Regions from separate parts of the Virgibacillus halodenitrificans genome, predicted to be linked through region 2. Evidence: a T-box and tRNA genes for the amino acid it is inferred to sense, from the RefSeq annotation. Region 2 holds a T-box; the other holds one or more tRNA genes.
What was found. A T-box is a leader RNA that pairs with one kind of tRNA and senses whether it is charged. The one in region 2 lies ahead of leuS (leucine--tRNA ligase), so its partner is inferred to be a tRNA-Leu.

Region 1 (4,798 bases), 1.6 Mb from region 2:
GGCAACTCCACATCCTTTTCCACTTAACGTATACTTTGGGACCTTAGCTGGCGGTCTGGGCTGTTTCCCTTTCGACTATGAACCTTATCACCCATAGTCTGACTCCCAAGTCTAAGTAGCTGGCATTCGGAGTTTGACTGAATTCGGTAACCCGATGAGGGCCCCTAGTCCAATCAGTGCTCTACCTCCAGTACTCATTCCTTGAGGCTAGCCCTAAAGCTATTTCGGAGAGAACCAGCTATCTCCGTGTTCGATTGGCATTTCACCCCTACCCACACCTCATCCCCGCATTTTTCAACATACGTGGGTTCGGGCCTCCAGTCAGTGTTACCTGACCTTCACCCTGGACATGGGTAGATCACACGGTTTCGGGTCTACGACCACATACTCAAATCGCCCTATTCAGACTCGCTTTCGCTGCGGCTCCGTGTCTTCCACTTAACCTTGCATGGGATCGTAACTCGCCGGTCCATTCTACAAAAGGTACGCCGTCACCCATAAACGGGCTTCGACTACTTGTAGGCACACGGTTTCAGGTTCTCTTTCACTCCCCTCCCGGGGTGCTTTTCACCTTTCCCTCACGGTACTGGTTCACTATCGGTCACTAGGGAGTATTTAGCCTTGGGAGATGGTCCTCCCGGATTCCGACGGAATTTCTCGTGTTCCGCCGTACTCAGGATACACTCCGGAGAGAATTCCTTTTCGATTACAGGGCTCTTACCTGCTGTGGCTGATCGTTCCAGATCGATTCATCTAAAGAATTCCTTTGTAACTCCAAAGGAGTGTCCTACAACCCCAGAAAGCAAGCTTTCTGGTTTGGGCTAATTCCGTTTCGCTCGCCGCTACTTGGGAAATCGCATTTGCTTTCTCTTCCTCCGGGTACTGAGATGTTTCAGTTCCCCGGGTCTGCCTCACATAGCCTATGTATTCAGCTATGCGTACTGTTCCATTACGAACAGTGGGTTCCCCCATTCGGAAATTCTCGGATCGATGTCTACTTACGACTCCCCGAGACATATCGGTGTTAGTCCCGTCCTTCTTCGGCTCCTAGTACCAAGGCATCCACCGTGCGCCCTTATTCACTTAACTATTTTTACAATGAATAAGCGTGCTAATTTCTTAGCCTTGCTTTTATTTAAATCTAGCTTTGGCTCCTAGCGACTAGCGCGACTTCCTTCCCCTTCGTACAATAAGTCAACATCGATTCATTTACATTCATCGTGTTTCCTTTATCTCCTACGGGTCAGTCCAGTCCGTACGTCGCTGAGCAGTCGCCTCAGCTTTTTATTTGATGTCGTTGTTACTCTTATTTAGTTTTCAAGGTACAAAAAGAGAGATTCGCTCTCTCAAAACTGAACCAAACAACCATGTATGTCCTTACCGGAAGACCCGAAGGTCCTCGGCGTTCCGTTCTAAATCCTTAGAAAGGAGGTGATCCAGCCGCACCTTCCGATACGGCTACCTTGTTACGACTTCACCCCAATCATTGGTCCCACCTTCGGCGGCTGGCTCCAAAAGGTTACCTCACCGACTTCGGGTGTTACCAACTCTCGTGGTGTGACGGGCGGTGTGTACAAGGCCCGGGAACGTATTCACCGCGGCATGCTGATCCGCGATTACTAGCGATTCCGGCTTCATGCAGGCGAGTTGCAGCCTGCAATCCGAACTGAGAATGGTTTTATGGGATTTGCTTGACCTCGCGGTTTTGCTTCCCTTTGTTCCATCCATTGTAGCACGTGTGTAGCCCAGGTCATAAGGGGCATGATGATTTGACGTCATCCCCACCTTCCTCCGGTTTGTCACCGGCAGTCACCTTAGAGTGCCCAACTAAATGCTGGCAACTAAGATCAAGGGTTGCGCTCGTTGCGGGACTTAACCCAACATCTCACGACACGAGCTGACGACAACCATGCACCACCTGTCACTCTGTCCCCGAAGGGAACTCGGTATCTCTACCGATTGCAGAGGATGTCAAGACCTGGTAAGGTTCTTCGCGTTGCGTCGAATTAAACCACATGCTCCACCGCTTGTGCGGGCCCCCGTCAATTCTTTTGAGTTTCAGCCTTGCGGCCGTACTCCCCAGGCGGAGTGCTTAATGCGTTAACTTCAGCACTAAGGGGCGGAAACCCCCTAACACCTAGCACTCATCGTTTACGGCGTGGACTACCAGGGTATCTAATCCTGTTCGCTCCCCACGCTTTCGCGCCTCAGCGTCAGTTACAGACCAGAGAGTCGCCTTCGCCACTGGTGTTCCTCCACATCTCTACGCATTTCACCGCTACACGTGGAATTCCACTCTCCTCTTCTGTACTCAAGTCCTCCAGTTTCCAATGACCCTCCACGGTTGAGCCGTGGGCTTTCACATCAGACTTAAAGGACCGCCTGCGCGCGCTTTACGCCCAATAATTCCGGACAACGCTTGCCCCCTACGTATTACCGCGGCTGCTGGCACGTAGTTAGCCGGGGCTTTCTGGTTAGGTACCGTCAAGGTGCCGCCCTATTCGAACGGCACTTGTTCTTCCCTAACAACAGAGCTTTACGATCCGAAAACCTTCATCACTCACGCGGCGTTGCTCCGTCAGACTTTCGTCCATTGCGGAAGATTCCCTACTGCTGCCTCCCGTAGGAGTCTGGGCCGTGTCTCAGTCCCAGTGTGGCCGATCACCCTCTCAGGTCGGCTACGCATCGTTGCCTTGGTGAGCCGTTACCTCACCAACTAGCTAATGCGCCGCGGGCCCATCTGTAAGTGGTAGCTAAAAGCCACCTTTCAACTTTCCATCAGGTGATGAAAAGTATTATCCGGTATTAGCCCCGGTTTCCCGGGGTTATCCCAGTCTTACAGGCAGGTTGCCCACGTGTTACTCACCCGTCCGCCGCTCGTTCCACAAGCGTCACCTCCGAAGAGGATCAGCTTGCTTCCCGCGCTCGACTTGCATGTATTAGGCACGCCGCCAGCGTTCGTCCTGAGCCAAGATCAAACTCTCCATAAAAGTTTGAATAAGATCGACACCAATCAATCTTATCTCATGTCTTAGCTGCAGAAGCGTTAACTTCTGGCTTTTTAAAAATTAACGAAAAACGTCATGTTTTTCTTGACATACTGGTTGTTTTGTTCAGTTTTCAAAGAACGAATGTAATAATTGGTGGAGCCTAGCGGGATCGAACCGCTGACCTCCTGCGTGCAAGGCAGGCGCTCTCCCAGCTGAGCTAAGGCCCCTTATTTAAATGGTCGGGAAGACAGGATTTGAACCTGCGACCCCATGGTCCCAAACCATGTGCTCTACCAAGCTGAGCTACTTCCCGTATAATGGCGCGCCCGAGAGGAGTCGAACCCCTAACCTCTTGATCCGTAGTCAAACGCTCTATCCAATTGAGCTACGGGCGCTAAATGGTGCCGAGGGCCGGACTCGAACCGGCACGGTAGAACCTACCGCAGGATTTTAAGTCCTGTGCGTCTGCCAATTCCGCCACCCCGGCTATGGCTTGGAGCGGAAGACGGGATTCGAACCCGCGACCCCCACCTTGGCAAGGTGGTGTTCTACCACTGAACTACTTCCGCATATACAATTAAATGGTGCGGGTGGAGGGAGTTGAACCCCCACGTCCGAAGACACTAGATCCTAAGTCTAGCGCGTCTGCCAATTCCGCCACACCCGCAAATGGTGAGCCATGAAGGATTCGAACCTTCGACCCTCTGATTAAAAGTCAGATGCTCTACCAACTGAGCTAATGGCTCGTACTAGATGTAATTATAACATCATATTAATTGTATATAGTATATAAGATAATGGTGCCGGCCAGAGGACTTGAACCCCCAACCTACTGATTACAAGTCAGTTGCTCTACCAATTGAGCTAGGCCGGCATAAATGGTGGAGGATGCAGGGCTCGAACCTGCGACCCCCTGCTTGTAAGGCAGGTGCTCTCCCAGCTGAGCTAATCCTCCAATACATTTTTCACTTCTTAAATAATAACATGTCCGCCTGGCGGCGTCCTACTCTTGCAGGGACAAAGTCCCAACTACCATCGGCGCTGGAGAGCTTAACTTCTGTGTTCGGCATGAGAACAGGTGTGACCTCTCCGCTATTGCTACCAGACCATCCTTAAAAACAAGGACAAGACATATTATATGCATTTTCGTGAAAAAATGCAAGGGTTTTTTTAAATTTATACCCTAAAAACTAAATAAGAGAAAAACAACGACGATCAAAGAAGAAAATTAGTTAAGTCCTCGATCTATTAGTATCCGTCAGCTCCACGTGTCACCACGCTTCCACCTCGGACCTATCAACCTCATCGTCTCTGAGGGATCTTACTCACTCGAAGTGATGGGAAGTCTCATCTTGAGGGGGGCTTCATGCTTAGATGCTTTCAGCACTTATCCTTGCCACACGTAGCTACCCAGCTATGCTCCTGGCGGAACAACTGGTACACCAGCGGTGTGTCCATCCCGGTCCTCTCGTACTAAGGACAGCTCCTCTCAAACTTCCAACGCCCACGACGGATAGGGACCGAACTGTCTCACGACGTTCTGAACCCAGCTCGCGTACCGCTTTAATGGGCGAACAGCCCAACCCTTGGGACCGACTACAGCCCCAGGATGCGATGAGCCGACATCGAGGTGCCAAACCTCCCCGTCGATGTGAACTCTTGGGGGAGATAAGCCTGTTATCCCCGGGGTAGCTTTTATCCGTTGAGCGATGGCCCTTCCATGCGGAACCACCGGATCACTAAGCCCGACTTTCGTCCCTGCTCGACTTGTAGGTCTCGCAGTCAAGCTCCCTTCTGCCTTTACACTC
Region 2 (4,798 bases):
ATACTATTGTAATCTCTACGCAGCACCATCAAGATATTACTTTAGAGCAAATTGAAAACGACATTATTGAAGAAGTAATTCGGCCTGTAGTACCAAATGATTTGTTAGATGAAAATACAAAGTACTTTATAAATCCAACTGGTCGCTTTGTTATTGGAGGTCCACAAGGTGATGCTGGGTTAACTGGTCGTAAAATAATTGTAGACACGTATGGAGGATACGCTCGTCATGGCGGAGGAGCGTTTAGTGGGAAAGATTCAACGAAAGTAGACCGTTCTGCTGCATATGCTGCTCGTTATGTTGCGAAAAATATTGTGGCAGCCGAATTGGCTAAATCTTGTGAGGTTCAACTAGCATACGCAATCGGTGTAGCTGAACCGGTTTCTATTGCCATTAATACTTTTGGAACAGGAAAAGTCAGTGAAGAAGTATTAGTTGAAGCCGTTCGCAAGTTATTTGATCTTCGACCGGCTGGAATTATCCGTATGCTGGATCTACAGAAACCGATTTTCAAAAGTACTGCTGCTTACGGACATTTTGGAAGAACTGACCTATTATTTCCTTGGGAAAAAACAGATAAAGTAGAAGAGCTTAAAGCTTTAACATTGAATTAAAATCAAAGGCAATTGCAGCTGGATTAGCTGCAATAGCCTTTGTTAATTCTGAATAATGTTGTTCATCGTTTTACTGACTGGCCGTGGACGTTTTTGTAAAGCCTAAGTTGCCTTTGTACTATAGATCTGTATTGTCTTTATAATATTTTCCTTTTTCTACGTAGGAATTTCTTATTCTATCCATTTCTGCATAATCTTTTTCATTCAATTCCCTCACTACTTTAGCAGGTCTTCCTAATGCCAATACATTTGGTGGAATTTTTTTGCCCGGAGGAATAAGGCTACCTGCACCAATAAATGCATTCTCTCCAACTTCTGCACCGTCCAATATAATAGAGCCCATACCGATAAGAGCGTTTTTCTTAATTACTGCGGAATGTAAGGTTACCTGATGGCCGATGGTAACATCATCTTCTATAATAAGAGGCAGATTCGGACTTTGATGAAGCATAGTTAAGTCCTGGATACTAACTCTTTTACCTATTTTTGTTGGAGCTACATCTCCTCTTATAACAGTTTTGAACCAGACACTTGTTTGTTCGTCTATGGATACATCACCAATGATAGTGGCATCCTTAGCAATAAAAGCTGTTTCATGTACAGTGGGTACTTTTCCTTTATAGGCGTGGTATTCCATAGTAATCCTCCTTTAAAATACGATATTTCTTATTATTTTTTCTCAATAGCGATAATAAATGGTGGATTGTTTTTTTGATTGATAAAGCCATATTGAACTACATTGTAATCGTTTTGATCCAAATTCATTACGTGTTTCAGGACAATGTTCTTTTCTTCTTCTCCTCCTGGATGACCATGATATACGACTAAAACGATAAGTCGGCCCTGCTTTAAGAAATCCAGAATACTTTCTATTGCAGAAATAGTAGATTCTCCATTTGTAATAATCAACTTATCACTTTTAGGTAAATATCCAAGATTAAATATAGCTCCGCCTATTTGGGTATCCTTATTTATATATTTTTTTAGTCGTGCATGGCTATCTTGAATGAATGAAACGTTAAAACGATTATGTTCAACTAATCTTTGTCTTGTAGCATCTATTGCTTGTTGTTGAATGTCACAAGCAATAACATGTCCATTCGTTCCGACAATTCTACTCAAAAATAAGGTATCATTCCCATTACCACAAGTAGCATCGATTGTTGTGTCTCCCGGATTTACTGATTCTTCCAATAAATAATGAGCAAAATTTAATATTCCCTTTAACATATTTAACTCCTTCATTTTTGAGGATATAATTATTCTAACAGAACTAGCAAGGAATTTCCTTGACAAAGCAATCTCCTTTCATTACAATTCGAGATACATAATATATCGACGATGCGAAGGATTAGTAATATACATTCTCAGGCAAAGAGAGGCAGTGATTGGTGAAAACTGTCGTTGAAGTGTATATGAACTCACCTTTAAAGTTGCAGAAGTGAAAACAAGTAATTTCTGCCGTATATCTGCGTTATAGATACAAGTGAACACATTTGTGTTAATTTGGGTGGTACCGCGGGAAGTTAAAGTCTCTCGTCCCTATTTGTAGGGATGAGTGGCTTTTTTTATGTATAAGGAGGAAAAAATAATGAGTTTTAATCATCGAGAAATTGAAAAGAAGTGGCAAGAATATTGGTTAGAAAAAAAGACATTTAAAACCAATACATTTTCAGAGAAAGAAAAAGTTTATGCGCTTGATATGTTTCCGTACCCATCGGGGGCTGGTCTTCATGTTGGGCATCCGGAAGGGTATACAGCTACAGATATATTTTCAAGAATGAAAAGAATGCAGGGGTATGAAGTACTACATCCAATGGGGTGGGACGCTTTTGGCCTTCCGGCAGAACAATACGCTCTTGATACAGGTAACAGCCCAAAAGAATTTACTGCTAAAAATATTGCCACCTTCAAGAGGCAGATTCAAGAGTTAGGCTTTTCATATGATTGGGATAGAGAAATAAATACAACAGATCCGAATTATTATAAGTGGACCCAATGGATATTCACGAAATTGTATGAAAAAGGTCTCGCATATATGGATGAGGTTGCGGTAAACTGGTGTCCGGCATTGGGGACGGTACTAGCCAATGAGGAAGTAATAGATGGAAAAAGTGAACGCGGTGGTCATCCGGTTGTACGTAAACCGATGAAACAATGGATGCTAAAAATTACTGCCTATGCTGATCGCTTGTTGGAAGATCTTGAAGATGTGGATTGGCCTGAAAGTATTAAGGATATGCAGCGAAACTGGATTGGCCGCTCTGAAGGTGCAGAGGTTACATTTAAAATCGACGGTTTTGAAGAAAGCTTTACTGTGTTTACCACGAGACCTGATACGTTGTTTGGAGCAACCTACGCAGTGCTTGCGCCCGAGCATCCGTTTGTTGAAAAAATTGTAACAAATGATCATAAAGAAGAGGTCGAAGGTTACTTAAATAAAATTCAAACAAAATCTGATCTGGAACGGACGGATCTTGCAAAAGAGAAGACCGGAGTATTTACCGGAGCTTATGCAATTAACCCAGTAAATGGGGAAAAGATGCCTATATGGATTGCGGATTACGTGCTTATGTCTTATGGCACAGGTGCTATTATGGCAGTTCCTGCACATGATGAACGCGATTTTGAATTTGCCAGGAAGTTTGAATTACCTATTACGGAAGTGGTTACTGGAGGAGATGTTTCCAAAGAAGCATACACCGGAGATGGGGTGCTGGTTAACTCTGGTTTTCTAAACGGGCTGAATAAAAATGCGGCAATCAGTAAAATGATTGAATGGCTCGAGGAAAATAATAAAGGCTCTCGAAAAATTACGTATCGTTTACGTGATTGGTTATTCTCAAGACAACGTTATTGGGGAGAGCCAATTCCGATCATTCATTGGGAAGATGGAACAATGACCGCTGTACCTGAAACAGATCTTCCATTAGAACTTCCAACTATGACAGAAATCAAACCATCTGGTACAGGTGAATCACCTTTAGCGAATAGTGATTGGGTAAATGTGGTTGATCCGGAAACAGGCATGAAGGGGCGTCGTGAAACAAACACAATGCCTCAATGGGCAGGTAGCTGTTGGTACTTCTTACGTTATATCGACCCAGATAACCCAAATCAATTAGCAGATCCGAAAGCACTGCAAGAGTGGTTGCCAATTGATATATATATTGGGGGGGCTGAACATGCTGTACTCCATCTATTGTATGCTCGCTTCTGGCATAAATTCTTATTTGATATCGGTGTTGTCCCAACTAAAGAGCCATTTATGAAATTATTTAACCAAGGAATGATCCTTGGGGAAGGTAATGAAAAAATGAGTAAATCTAAAGGGAATGTAGTAAACCCAGATGATATTGTAGTGTCTCATGGAGCAGATACACTACGTTTATATGAAATGTTTATGGGACCATTAGATGCAGCGGTAGCGTGGTCAACAAATGGACTAGATGGTGCAAGGCGTTTTCTTGATCGCATTTGGAGATTAATGATCACTGAAGATGGTAAACCATCAGAAAAGATTAGCGATAAAATAAATCCGACCCTTGAAAAGGTGTATCATGAAACAGTTAAAAAAGTTACCGAGGACTTTGAAAATTTACATTTCAACACAGGAATCTCTCAAATGATGGTATTTATTAATGAGGGGTATAAAGCGGAATACCTTACAAAAGAGTATGTAGAAGGATTCATTAAAATGATTTCTCCTGTAGCACCACATATTGCTGAAGAATTATGGAGCCGTCTTGGACATTCCGAGACAATTAGCTACGAACCGTGGCCAATATACGATGAAACAAAGCTGGTTGATAAAGAGGTAGAAATAGTTATCCAAATTATGGGGAAAGTACGTAATAAACTCAAGGTTTCTAAGGATATTTCCAAGGAAGAATTAGAAAAAATAGCCTTGGAGGATGACAAAATTAGTGATTTACTTGAAGGAAAAACTGTTCGTAAGGTAATTGTAGTTCAAGGGAAACTTGTTAATATTGTAGCTAATTAAACAGAAAAACCTCTTTCGTAAATGGAAGAGGTTTTTCTGTTTATAAATGACTTACATCAAATTAGTTTTTAAAATTGTCCATTTTCCATCCTTAAAATACCAAAGTGTCTCTATCACTCCTAAATGAGTAGAAGATGAAGAAAGGCTTAGCTTCATTTTACTTTTTAAACCATATCCCTTT

Region 1: it has a tRNA-Leu gene. The T-box ahead of leuS (leucine--tRNA ligase) is inferred to sense a tRNA for this amino acid. The anticodon was not compared.

The regions. Positions count from the first base shown of each region.
Region 1 is NZ_CP017962.1:105,867-110,664, reverse strand. It holds rRNA gene BME96_RS00565 (23S ribosomal RNA) at 1-1,089, opposite strand, end outside; rRNA gene BME96_RS00560 (16S ribosomal RNA) at 1,425-2,990, opposite strand; tRNA gene BME96_RS00555 (tRNA-Ala) at 3,142-3,217, opposite strand; tRNA gene BME96_RS00550 (tRNA-Pro) at 3,227-3,303, opposite strand; tRNA gene BME96_RS00545 (tRNA-Arg) at 3,309-3,385, opposite strand; tRNA gene BME96_RS00540 (tRNA-Leu) at 3,390-3,477, opposite strand; tRNA gene BME96_RS00535 (tRNA-Gly) at 3,485-3,559, opposite strand; tRNA gene BME96_RS00530 (tRNA-Leu) at 3,573-3,657, opposite strand; tRNA gene BME96_RS00525 (tRNA-Lys) at 3,661-3,736, opposite strand; tRNA gene BME96_RS00520 (tRNA-Thr) at 3,789-3,864, opposite strand; tRNA gene BME96_RS00515 (tRNA-Val) at 3,870-3,945, opposite strand; rRNA gene rrf (5S ribosomal RNA) at 3,981-4,096, opposite strand; rRNA gene BME96_RS00505 (23S ribosomal RNA) at 4,219-4,798, opposite strand, start outside.
Region 2 is NZ_CP017962.1:2,344,981-2,349,778, reverse strand. It holds gene metK (methionine adenosyltransferase) at 1-614, shown strand, start outside; gene BME96_RS12210 (gamma carbonic anhydrase) at 733-1,251, opposite strand; gene BME96_RS12205 (tRNA 5-(aminomethyl)-2-thiouridylate-methyltransferase MnmM) at 1,284-1,844, opposite strand; T-box leader at 1,947-2,161, shown strand; gene leuS (leucine--tRNA ligase) at 2,206-4,617, shown strand; gene BME96_RS12195 (hypothetical protein) at 4,669-4,798, opposite strand, start outside.